4 regions of the Arthrobacter sp. alpha11c genome follow, and region 3 is predicted to be linked to each of the others. Evidence: riboswitches for the same ligand, from Rfam matches in the RefSeq annotation. Region 3 holds a riboswitch; each other region holds the start of a gene.
What was found. Region 3 has a riboswitch for thiamine pyrophosphate ahead of ACTAQJ_RS19500 (ECF transporter S component). Riboswitches for the same ligand answer to the same signal wherever they lie in the genome.
Positions count from the first base shown of each region.

Region 1: it holds a riboswitch for thiamine pyrophosphate, as region 3 does, so the genes downstream of both, thiC (phosphomethylpyrimidine synthase ThiC) here and ACTAQJ_RS19500 (ECF transporter S component) in region 3, are expected to answer to the same signal.
Region 2: it holds a riboswitch for thiamine pyrophosphate, as region 3 does, so the genes downstream of both, thiO (glycine oxidase ThiO) here and ACTAQJ_RS19500 (ECF transporter S component) in region 3, are expected to answer to the same signal.
Region 4: it holds a riboswitch for thiamine pyrophosphate, as region 3 does, so the genes downstream of both, ACTAQJ_RS02245 (bifunctional hydroxymethylpyrimidine kinase/phosphomethylpyrimidine kinase) here and ACTAQJ_RS19500 (ECF transporter S component) in region 3, are expected to answer to the same signal.

Region 1 covers NZ_CP196747.1:399,410-402,410, reverse strand. Annotated here, with positions in the region: partial or broken gene ACTAQJ_RS01800 (amidohydrolase family protein) at 13-1,091, opposite strand; TPP riboswitch at 1,199-1,306, shown strand; partial or broken gene thiC (phosphomethylpyrimidine synthase ThiC) at 1,302-3,001, shown strand, end outside.
Region 2 covers NZ_CP196747.1:45,810-48,810, reverse strand. Annotated here, with positions in the region: gene thiS (sulfur carrier protein ThiS) at 1-106, opposite strand, end outside; partial or broken gene thiO (glycine oxidase ThiO) at 103-1,370, opposite strand; TPP riboswitch at 1,363-1,480, opposite strand; gene thiE (thiamine phosphate synthase) at 1,508-2,191, shown strand; gene ACTAQJ_RS00230 (ferritin-like fold-containing protein) at 2,235-2,903, opposite strand; gene ACTAQJ_RS00225 (RNB domain-containing ribonuclease) at 2,945-3,001, shown strand, end outside.
Region 3 covers NZ_CP196747.1:4,193,376-4,196,376, forward strand. Annotated here, with positions in the region: gene ACTAQJ_RS19480 (MrpF/PhaF family protein) at 1-121, shown strand, start outside; gene mnhG (monovalent cation/H(+) antiporter subunit G) at 111-500, shown strand; gene ACTAQJ_RS19490 (DUF4235 domain-containing protein) at 531-791, opposite strand; gene ACTAQJ_RS19495 (NUDIX hydrolase) at 828-1,505, opposite strand; TPP riboswitch at 1,638-1,774, shown strand; gene ACTAQJ_RS19500 (ECF transporter S component) at 1,853-2,473, shown strand; gene ACTAQJ_RS19505 (ABC transporter ATP-binding protein) at 2,473-3,001, shown strand, end outside.
Region 4 covers NZ_CP196747.1:484,314-487,314, forward strand. Annotated here, with positions in the region: gene ACTAQJ_RS02240 (Rne/Rng family ribonuclease) at 1-1,614, shown strand, start outside; TPP riboswitch at 1,791-1,889, shown strand; gene ACTAQJ_RS02245 (bifunctional hydroxymethylpyrimidine kinase/phosphomethylpyrimidine kinase) at 1,881-3,001, shown strand, end outside.

The DNA of each region.
Region 1 (3,001 bases), 1.3 Mb from region 3:
ATTTATTCCGAGTTAGACCAGTTTCCCGCGCAGGACTACATGGTTCAGGCTCGCCACAGTTGCGAGGTTCTTCCTCGGATCATCCCGGCAAAGCACGACGTCGGCGCTTGCCCCTTCGCTGATGCCCTCGGCTCCCAGCCACTTCCGTGCGCCCCACGTAGCGGCGCCCAGGACGGCAGTGGACGGCAGGCCGGCGTCGTGAAGCTCCTTCATTTCGTCAGCGATCCTGCCGTGCTTGATTACGCTTCCTGCATCCGTTCCTGTGTAGATGCCGACACCTGCTTCAAAGGCCTCGAGCACCCGTTCGCGGCGTCGCTCCCAAAGCCGGGTCATGTGGTCCGCGTACACCGGAAACTTAGGTGCGGCCTGGGCCGCGATATCCGGAAAAGTCGCGATGTTAACCAACGTAGGAACAATCGGGACAGACTGCTCCACGAGACGGGGAATGTGACGGGGCAAAAGGCCAGTGGCGTGCTCAATGCAGTCAATCCCGGCGTCGAGCATGTCATCAACGGTGTCTTCAGCGAAGCAGTGGGCAGTCACCCTGGCCCCTTCGTCGTGGGCGGCCGCAATGGCATCCCGCACGACGTCCCTAGGGAAGGAAACCGTCAGGTCACCGGCACCGCGATCGATCCAATCGCCTACGAGTTTGACCCAACCGTCCCCGTCCCGGGCTTCCTTACGGACTGTCTCCACGAGCTCGCCCGGCTCCACTTCGTGACCCAGGCCACGCAGGTAACGCCGGCTCCGGGCGATGTGGCGTCCGGCACGAAGCAGCCGTGGGAGATCCTCCCGCCGCTGAACCCAACGTGTATCGCTTGGCGAGCCGGCGTCACGGATCAACAACGTGCCGGCTTCTAGGTCGGCCTGCGCCTGGGCAAGAGTTGTCTGCTCATCAACTGCCCGCCGACGCCAAGGCCGATGTGGCAATGGGCGTCCACAAAACCAGGGAGGACCCATCCCTCCAGTATGGAATCGGGTGCGGCAACGGGACGTTCGAACGTCAGTTTGCCATCAACGGACCACAGCCCATGCCGTTGATCGTCTCCTGCCACAAGCACAGGACCAGTGAATTCGATGATGTTGGCCATGGCAAAAGCCTAATCCGCCGCCATGCCACAGACCTCCCATATGGGTACGGCTGCGGTACCGCTGCGGGGTATGACTGGGCCCCGGATCAGAGCTGTGGTAGCTTCGTCTACGACCACACGGGGGCCCCTGCAGGGGCTGAGATCGGACTGAAGCAGTCTGCGACCGTTGAACCTGTCCGGGTAATGCCGGCGAAGGAAGTGAGTAATCCTTTGAGCACCACCGAAACACAGCACAGCTCTGCCCAAGACCAGACCAATACCAGCGAAAAGGCGGCGGAAACCGTCACCCAGTCACTGAAGTCCCATTCGCTGGCCTGGCTGGAAGACCCGGCAAATGGTATCCGGGTCCCCGTTACGGAGATTGCTTTGGAGCCCTCCCCCAACGGTGAAGCCAATGAGCCACTGCAGGTATACCGAACTGCCGGACCGGGCAGTGACCCCGTGGTGGGCCTGGAGCCGTTCCGCACCGGATGGATCGAAGCCCGAGGAGATACCGAGGCATATTCCGGGCGGGAGAGGAACCTGCTCGACGACGGCAAATCAGCGGTACGCCGCGGCGCGGCGTCCCAGGAGTGGAAGGGGGCGCAACCGGTGCCCCGCCGCGCCGTCGAAGGCAAAACCGTCACCCAGATGCACTATGCCAGGCAAGGCATCGTCACGCCGGAAATGCAGTTTGTGGCGCTGCGGGAGAACTGCGACGTTGAGGTGGTTCGCAGCGAAGTGGCTGCCGGGCGCGCTATCATCCCCAACAACATCAACCACCCCGAGTCCGAGCCCATGATCATTGGCAAGGCCTTCCTGGTCAAAATCAACGCCAACATCGGAAACTCCGCCGTCACCAGTTCCATCGCCGAGGAAGTTGACAAGCTGCAATGGGCAACCCAGTGGGGTGCCGATACTGTCATGGACCTGTCCACGGGAGACGACATCCACACCACCCGCGAGTGGATCATCCGCAATTCCCCCGTTCCGATCGGCACAGTACCCATCTACCAGGCCCTGGAGAAGGTCAACGGCGAGGCCAACAAACTCACGTGGGAAATTTTCCGGGATACGGTCATCGAGCAATGCGAGCAGGGCGTTGACTACATGACAATCCACGCCGGAGTGCTCCTGAGGTACGTGCCCTTGACGGCAAACCGGGTGACAGGCATCGTCTCCCGCGGCGGCTCGATCATGGCCGGATGGTGCTTGGCGCACCACGAGGAAAACTTCCTCTACACGCATTTTGATGAGCTCTGCGAAATCTTCGCCAAGTACGACGTCGCATTCTCCCTGGGCGACGGATTGCGCCCCGGCGCCACAGCCGATGCCAACGACGCCGCGCAGTTCGCCGAGCTCGATACGCTTGCCGAGCTGACCCAGCGGGCTTGGGAATTTGATGTGCAGGTGATGGTTGAAGGACCCGGGCATATTCCCTTCCACTTGGTCCGCGAGAACGTGGAGCGCCAACAGGAACTCTGTAAAGGTGCCCCCTTCTACACCTTGGGACCGCTGGTCACGGACGTTGCTCCTGGCTATGACCACATCACCTCGGCAATCGGCGCAACGGAAATTGCGCGCTATGGCACGGCCATGCTGTGCTACGTGACGCCCAAAGAACACCTGGGACTGCCAAACAAGGACGATGTGAAGACCGGTGTGATCACGTACAAGATCGCCGCGCACGCGGCGGACCTCGCCAAGGGACACCCGGGCGCAAACGAACGCGACGACGCTTTGTCCAAGGCCAGGTTCGAGTTCCGTTGGCGGGACCAGTTCGCACTGTCCCTGGACCCGGTCACCGCCGAAGCCTTCCACGACGAAACGCTTCCACCGAACCTGCCAAGACCGCGCACTTCTGCTCGATGTGCGGGCCCAAATTCTGCTCGATGCGCATCAGCCAGGACATCAGGGACGAGTTCGGTTCG
Region 2 (3,001 bases), 970 kb from region 3:
CCTGTCCGCGGTGGTCCAGGACGCGGCCTGTGATGGCGCTGACGAGAGTGCTGACGGATGCGTCGTCCGCCACGGCGTGTTCGGAGCCGTTGAGTTTGATGTTCATGGTGTGTCCTTGATTGCTGGTTGGAGGCGGTGATCCCGCGTTGCCGTAAAACGATCAGGCCGGAAAATGGACCATCGAGGGTCGGCTGAGCCGCTGATCAGCCCGCCGACGATTTTGGCGGCCACAGGCGTCAACAGAACGCCGTGGCGGAAGAACCCGGACGCGATCACGAGACCGTCGATGGTGCCCTCGAGTCCAGTAACGCGTCCCAGTCCAGAAACGCGTCCAAGTAATGGTGCGTTGTCCGGAGTGCCGGGCCGTGCGCGTGCTGCGCTTCCAACAGTTCCAGTTCCGCCACCGCAGGCACCAGCACTTGGGCGTCCCGCAGCAGTTGGTAGACGCCGCCCGCGGAGACTGCATTGGTGGATGCGGATAGTCCGTCCTCGCGCTGGGTGGCTCCGATCACCACCGTGCCATCGTCCCGGGGCACGATGTAGACCGGCACCCCGCGGACCATGCCCCGGATGGTGGATGTGAGGAGGGGCTGGAGGTGTTGAGGAACGCGCAGCCTGAGAATGTCGCCGTAAACGGGCCGCAGGGGCAGGGTGAGCCCTTCGGGGAGATCGCAGATCCTTGCCGCATCAAGCCCGCAGGCGATCACAGTCTCAGGGGCCACAACGACGGCGCCGGAATCAAGTTCGACCCCGGAGACATGGTCCCCGTCCCAGAGCAAACGGGATGCGCGGAGCGGCAGGGCGAAACCGTCCTCCGCTCCGGAAACCCACGTTGCGTCACTTGGTTCGTGGGCTGCCAACCCTTCCATGAGGCACCGTGCAAGGCGCCGCGGATCCACTTGGTGATCGGCAGGTATGTCGAAGGCACAGGAAATCTGTGGGCTCAGCAAAGGCTCACGCTCGCGCGCTTCCCGCAATGACAATGGCTCCACGTGGAGCCCCGCGGCCTGCTGGACTGTCCGGAGGTCTGCCAGCGCGCGGCGGTCGGCGGCGTCGGCACCAACGGCGATTGTCGACGTCGTGCGGTATCCGGTGGCTGATTCGCCGCCATGGACGCTCCGGATGAAAGCGGGCCACAGTCGGGAGGATTCCAGCATGAGTTCCAGGAGGTCTTCTTCCTGGTAGTGGAGTTCACTGACCGGAGCCAGCATCCCGGCGGCAGCGAACGTCGCACCCGCTGCGGGGGTGGGATCAATGAGGACCACAGAGCGGCCCTTGCGGCGGGCTTCGTGGGCGATGCCAAGGCCGATGATGCCGCCACCAATGACTGCGACGTCTGCCTGCAAGGGGTTTTGGCGGGATTCTGCCATATGTTTCCTTCCCTACGCCGGTATTAGCCGGATCAGGTCAAGCGGTCGGCGCTGAAGCCCTCTCAGCCGGACGGTCATATGACGCTGTCACGGCTCCCGCAGTACGTGCCCAGTTTAGAGGAACTACTCTGGTTTCCATGACCCAGCATGATGTCCACACCACTGCCCGCCTTTACTTGTGCACTGATGCCCGCAAACGCCAGGGCGATTTCGAAGACTTCGTCGACGCCGCGTTCGAGGGCGGCGTCGATATCATCCAGCTTCGCGACAAGACGCTCGAGGCCGCCGAGGAGCTTGAGGTCCTGGAGGTTCTGCACAACGTGGCCCAACGGCACGGGCGGCTGTGGGCCGTCAACGACCGCGCCGATGTTGCCAGTATTTCCGGGGCTCCGGTGTTCCATATCGGGCAAAAGGACATCCCCCTGCGCGCCGCACGTCACCTCCTCCACGACCGCACCGTGATCGGCCTCTCCACCCATACGCCGGAACAGGTCGACGCCGCGATAGCTGCCTCCCCTGGCAGGAGCGGACTGGATTATTTCTGTGTTGGTCCGGTGTGGGCAACGCCCACAAAGCCAGGCCGTGAAGCAGTTGGGCTGGACCTGGTCACATATGCCGCGGAAGCCGTAAAGCGCGCGGACGAGGAGACCGTAGGTGGCGTCCTCCTCCCCTGGTTCGCTATTGGCGGCATCGACCTCAGCAACATTGAACAGGTGGTTGCCGCGGGAGCGAGCCGGGTCGTCGTGGTGCGGGCCATCACTGAGGCAGAGGATCCGACGGCGGCGGCCAAGACTTTGCTGGAAGCGCTCGACGCCGGATAATCACCCGGCGCCCTGGTGGCCGCGGAGAATATGCGAAAGTCTCCTAAGCCGTGAGCCCGAGCCCGGACATGCGTCGCCCATGCCGCTCCGCAAGCTCGGCCGTGAGGGCCTTGACTGCCGTGCGCGCATCCCCGCCGCCCTTGAGCAGCGGTCCTAGCTGGGGATGTTCCATGCCTACCCGTTGTGCTTGCGTCAGCGCTTCACCGACGAGGCGGCGGCCCCACAAAGCCAGTCGCGATGCCAGGCGAGGGTCATCAGCCAGGGCCCTGCGCAGGAGGACGCGTAATACTTCCGTGGCTTGGTCGGCGGAGGCAACCTTCTGGACAAAGGCTTGCGTCCCGCCGTCAAGGAACGACGCGACCATGCGGTAGAAGTCCGATGACACGGTGTCGATCACATAGGCCTTCATGACTGATTCAAACCAGTCCGCTGGCTTTGTTCGCTCGTGGAAGTGGTCAAACGAGCGCTGGAACGGAAGCATGGCCTCTTCGGCATCGAGTCCCATCTCCGAGAGCCGGCTGCTGATTAAGGCGAAGTTTCCGTAAGCGCCAACGGCGATCTTTGCCAGCACTGCCCTGTCATGGAGGGTGGGAGCGTACCGGGAGTCGAAAGACAGCCGGCCAAACGCCGATAGCTCGCCGTAGGCCATGGCTCCCAGCAGCTCCGAAGAGAGGCGCTGGACGCGAGCATTATCGTCCAAGGAAGTGCTCATGGTCCAAGACTATCCAGCGATTTCGGGCTAACCTGATTTTCGTGTCACATCATCGGATTTCGCCCAACGTCGACGACTCGTCGGACCAGCTCGCGGAG
Region 3 (3,001 bases):
GATGAACCGGCACCTGAATAACCTGGTGTTACTCGTGGCTCTCGCGGTGATCGGCTTCGTCGGCTCCGTAACATTTGCTCGATTTGTGGCCGATCGGAGGGATCACAGCAATGACTCCTGAAACCACTGGTGTGGATGCCGTGATCGACGCCGTGACGGCCGTGTTTCTTGTGGTGGGTGCCCTGATGTCGCTCGGCGCCGCGATTGGTCTTTTGCGTTTTCCCGATCTCATGAGCCGCATGCACGCGGCAACCAAGCCGCAGGTCCTGGGCCTTTTTCTCATGCTTGCGGCCATGGGTCTGCAAATGCGCACATGGTGGGTTTGGCCGGTTCTCGTGGTGGCCTGGATTTTCCAGCTACTCACCGCACCGGTCTCCGCACACATGGTGGGCCGCTCCGCTTACCGAACCAAGCATGGGCACCGCGAACTGCTCACCAAGGATGAGCTTGAAGCGGTTGTCCAAAGGGCGGCCGGCGACGGTTCCACGCCGGACGCTTAGGATTCCCGCGTTGGAATGCCTATGCGCGGCCTAGACGATATCCTGCGTCTTGGCGAAGCGGGCGATGGCACGCTGTGTGCCACGGCTCGCGAAAACCTGGATGAGCGTACTGACGAAGGCCGAAATCAGCGCGAACGACAAGGCTGAGCGAAGGCTCGTTTCCATATCGTCGTGGCCTGTGGGCGGCTTGTTGCCCGTGGCCTTTTCCCAGCCCTTGTTGACCAACTTGGTGCCGACGAATCCGGCTGCAAGGCTTACTCCGGCACCCAGCAGCTTGAAAAAGAGGTTCATGCCCCCAGCCTAGCCTCACATGCAGGCGGCTTGGGACTAGCGGCGGTTTTCCCGTTCCTTGAGGAAAGCTGCCATGGAACCGCGTGGTGCAAGGACAGGGACAACATCGTGATCGGCTTCCCAGACGGCATCTACTGTTCCGAGACCGGCAATTTCCTTGAGCAGGTAATACGTGGGTGGCATCAGCTGCAATGTACCGGCCGCCTCGGCCGCCAGGATCCCATCCACCGGCATCCAGAGTGATTGCCAAGCTTCAGTGGTTTGGTGCTGGGGTGCTGCTTCCGGAGCAGGCTTGGCAACATAGAAGTAGGTGTCGAAGCGCTTGGGCATGTCCGTCGGCGTGACCCAGTTGGCCCAGGGGCGAAGGTCTGAGGAATCAAGGCGAAGTCCGGCCTCCTCCCAAACCTCCCGCAGTGCAGCGGTAAGCACCATGCCTGACTTTGCCGGGGCCTGTTCGGGATCAACGGCGATGGAGCTCAGATGCCAGTTTGCAGCGTGCTGTTCCAGCAGCTCAGCCGGGTAATCCCATCCGTCCTGGTCTGCGGCGTCAACCCGGCCTCCCGGAAAGACCACCATGCCGGCGGCGAAGTCCATGGTGGCAACCCTGTGCTGCACGAAGGCTTCGAGCCCGGCCGGGGAGTCGCGGAGCAGGATGACGCTCGCGGCAAGGCGGGCTTGGGGAACTGGGATGTCCGTCGTGGGAAGGTCCGTCATGAAATACCCCTTTGCCGCGTCGATTCTGCTGGATCATTCTCTCAGGTGTGGTTGCCAGCCGCTTTGTGACTAACCCCCACCTCCCACGAACACCCACAGGTGTAAACTGAACCACGCCCATAAGGGCAGATCTAATAACGACAGGGGAGCGCCGCCGTCGGACCTTGCAGAGATGCAGGAGACGCGAGGGCGCTGAGAGTGCGGACAGCCGCAGACCCTCGAACCTGATCCGGTTAGTACCGGCGCAAGGGAGTCGAGCTTCTCAGAGTGTCCGGATCCGGGCGGCGCAGGCCGACCGGGGGTTTCCGGGGAGCACTTTCCCCTCCTGTACCTCAGGAGGCAGAAAAATGACCACGGCAAGCGTGAAGAAAACCAGTTATAACTGGCGTGTTGTAGACATCGTGGTGGCAGCTTTGATTGCCATCGCCGGCGGCGTGATCTTCTGGGCCTGGTCCCAGGGCGCCGCAATCGTATCCATCCCCATGAACGCCACGTATCCGCCGCTTACCGGTTTGATTGCCGGTGGCTGGATGATCCCCGCCGTCCTGGGCATGCTCATCATCCGCAAGCCGGGCGCAGCCCTGTTCTGCGAAGCCGTCGCCGCCACCGGCGAACTCATCATGGGTTCCCAGTACGGCACCACCGTCCTCATCTCCGGCATCCTCCAGGGGCTGGGCGCGGAACTCGTCTTCGCTGCGTTCCGGTACAAGAAGTTCGACCTGTCCGCTGCACTCCTCGCAGGTGCGGGCTCGGGCCTCTTCTGCGGTCTCAACGATTCCTTCCTGCCTTGGGGCTGGAACATCGCCTACGAAGCAATCGACAAGCTGGCCTACATCGCCTTCACCACGCTCTCCGGTGCGATCATCGCCGGCGCGCTGTCCTGGGTTGCCACCCGCGGGCTGGCCAAGACCGGCGTCCTCAGCTCCTTCGCGTCGCGCAAGGCTGCTTCGGAGCCCGTCTTCAACTAATGCCTGCGAAAGAAGGCAGCGGCCAGGTGCGGCCTGCCGCCATCACCGCCCAAGGGTGGGGATGGCGGCATGCCGGGCGTTCCACACCCGCCATCCAGGACCTCGATCTCCGGATCGAGCCCGGCGAGCGTGTGCTCTTGCTGGGTCCATCGGGCGCAGGGAAGTCGACACTGCTCCATGCCCTCGCCGGTGTGCTGGGTGACGAGGAAGACGATTCGGACGAGACCGGCTCGCTGTTGATCGACGGCCTCGCTCCCCGCGAACAACGCGGCCGTGCAGGTCTGATGCAGCAGGATCCGGAAACCCAGGTGGTGCTCTCACGGGTGGGTGACGACGTCGCGTTTGGCGCCGAAAACCTTGCCGTTCCCCGGGATGAAGTTTGGGCCCGCGTCCATGAAGCGCTCGACGACGTTGGGTTGCGCACGGCTGCAGGCGGCGGTTTGGCACTGGATCACCCGACGGCGGCACTCTCCGGCGGGCAGAAGCAGCGCCTTGCGTTGGCTGGCATCCTGGCGATGCGGCCGGGGC
Region 4 (3,001 bases), 1.4 Mb from region 3:
CTGACGCACGACATCAACCGTCTGCGCGCGCAGTGGGAAGGCATCGAGGGGCAGGCGTCCTCCACCAAGGTGCTGGCTCCGGAACTGCTCTACGGAGAACCTGACCTCACTATCAAGGTTGTCCGGGATGTCTTCAACGAAGACTTCTCCAAGTTGATCGTTTCCGGAGACGACGCCTGGGACACCATCGAGGCTTACGTCACCTACGTTGCTCCCGATTTGGTGGGCCGCCTTGAGAAGTGGACCAAGGACCAGGACATTTTCGCTGCCTGGCGGATCGACGAACAGATCCACAAGGCACTGGAACGCAAGGTATTCCTTCCCTCTGGTGGTTCCCTGGTCATCGACCGCACAGAAGCCATGACCGTGGTGGACGTCAACACGGGTAAGTTCACCGGCAGCGGTGGAAACCTGGAAGAAACCGTCACCAAGAACAACCTTGAGGCGGCTGAGGAAGTGGTTCGCCAGCTTCGCCTGCGCGATATCGGTGGCATCATCGTCATCGACTTCATTGACATGGTCCTCGAATCGAACCGTGACCTGGTGCTCCGCCGTTTGGTGGAATGCCTGGGCCGTGACCGCACCAAGCACCAAGTGGCCGAAGTGACGTCGCTGGGCCTGGTGCAGATGACGCGCAAGCGCATGGGCACAGGCCTGCTTGAGGTGTTTGGTGAGCAGTGCGAGCACTGTGCCGGGCGTGGTGTCGTCACCCATGATGAGCCCGTGGAACACCGACGCGCCAACGTTGTGGCCGCCGAGCACCACCGTCCGCACGCCGAACCCCAACAGCCTGCTGCACGCACTGATCGCAAGCGTCGCCGTGGGAAAGGTGGGGGACCGGCAATGGCCGAAGTGGCCCCTACGGTCCACAGCACGCCTGCCGCCCCCGCGGCTCCGGCAGCCACGGAGTCCGTGGACCCGGCCCGCCAGGCGAAGGCTGAGGCGACCAGGGCAGCTCTTGCCACCATCGCCGCTGCAGCGCATGCCGCCCACTTGCACGATGACGAGGTTCACCGTGCGGAGGAGCTGGCCCGCGCAGCAAGCCAGCAGGGTCACACCGATGAATCCGCCCCTGAAGCTGCAACCGGCGATGCCGGGGTACCGGCTGCACGTGATGCCGCCAGTCATGAGGCTGCGGTTCGGGAAGCACGCTCCACTCCTGTTCTGCGTTTTGGTGGCGAAGAAGTGGCTCTTCCGTTTGTGGAACACCATGAGGAACCACCTGCCGGTAAGCCGGCCATGAGCCTGGACCTGTTGGCAGAGGCATTTTCGCACCTCGGTGCCGCACCGGCTGCAGAGGAAGAGGCGAGGACTTCGGTGTCCGAACCTGCGACTGCTTCCGCCGTTTCCCCGGGCAGCGCTTCTGCTGTCACTACCGATGAGCACGATCATTCATCGCGTTCCCGTGGCCGTCGCGGCCGAAGGAACCGCAGTGCAAGCAGGGCGCAGGGTTCCGCAAACGAAACCAGCGTGGAACATCACGACGTAACTGCTGCCGCCGCAGGTGGATCGGCCCATGAGGCCAAGGCGCCGGCAGCTGCAGAGCCTGCCAAAAAGAAGGTAGCGGACGAGCCCATCATCCTTGGGGTGGGAGTTCCTGCTTCCGAGTTGTAGGCACGGCAAAAGCAGTGACAGTCGTTAAGTAATGAGAGTGACAGTCGTTAAGTAGTGAGACAGTCCCGCAGCATCCGTTTATGGCGGATGCTGCGGGACTTTTTTGTTGCTGCCGGTCACATCCATTCCCCGCGGCCGTCCGGTTCCCGGGCCGGCGGGGTTCCGGGCTACGCTTGGAAACTGACACGGGGTGCCGGGCACTGGGCCTGGCTGAGATCCAGACCCGTTGAACCTGTCCGGTTAGCACCGGCGAAGGGATGTCCACTATGGCTTCATCGTCGAATTCCGCTGTCTACCCTGTCTACCCCACTGGTATCGGAGCAGTCCCGGCCCGCCCACATCCGCGGGTGCTCAGCATTGCCGGCTCGGATCCTTCTGGCGGCGCGGGAATCCAGGCAGACCTGAAGAGCATCGCAGCGCACGGCGGCTATGGCATGGCTGCCATCACGGCTTTGACGGCCCAGAACACCCTGGGCGTCAGCGCAGTCCATGTTCCACCTGTGGAGTTCCTGCGTCAGCAACTGGAGGCGATCAGCAGCGATATTGACATTGATGCGGTCAAGATCGGGATGTTGGGTGACGCGGCCGTCATCGACGAAGTCCGTAACTGGCTCGAAGAGGTGCGTCCCGCCGTCGTGGTCCTTGACCCGGTGATGGTGGCCACCAGTGGCGACCGTCTTCTGCGTGAGAGCGCCGAAGCATCTTTGCGCAGCCTCTTGCCGTTGGCGGATCTCATCACCCCAAACCTTCCCGAACTGGCGATGTTGTTGGGTGAGCCCGAAGCCCCGGATTGGGCCACGGCGCTTGACCAAGGCAAGCGACTGGCTGCTGAGTGTGGAACGACGGTTTTGGTGAAGGGCGGCCATTTGGCAGGAAACGACTGTTCGGATGCGCTGGTCAATACGAGTGGCTTGCTGCGGCAGGACGTGATCGAGGTGCCTGGGCCCCGAGTGGATACCAGGAACAGCCATGGAACGGGGTGCTCACTCTCCTCGGCATTGGCCACGGTCCAAGCCCGCAGGGGCAACTGGGAGGCGTCCCTCCGCGAGGTCAAGCCGTGGCTGCTGCAGGCCCTCGCGGCGGCCGACCGGCTCGAGGTAGGCAACGGCAGCGGGCCGGTTCACCACTTCCACCACATGGAGCCAGCGCTGAATCCTGCCGGGAAGTCCGGCGACTTTGCCGCGCGGCTGTGGGCCGAAGCTGCACCGGAATTGGACGCAATTTACGGCCTCGGCTTCATTCGGGGCCTGCAGTCCGGGCGCCTCCCGGAGCCCCAGTTCAACTACTACCTCGCCCAGGACGCCATCTACCTGAACGGCTACTCGAGGGTTTTGGCGCGGGCAGGTGCACTTGCCCCCACTGAAGAAGAGCAGCTCTTCTGGGCAAA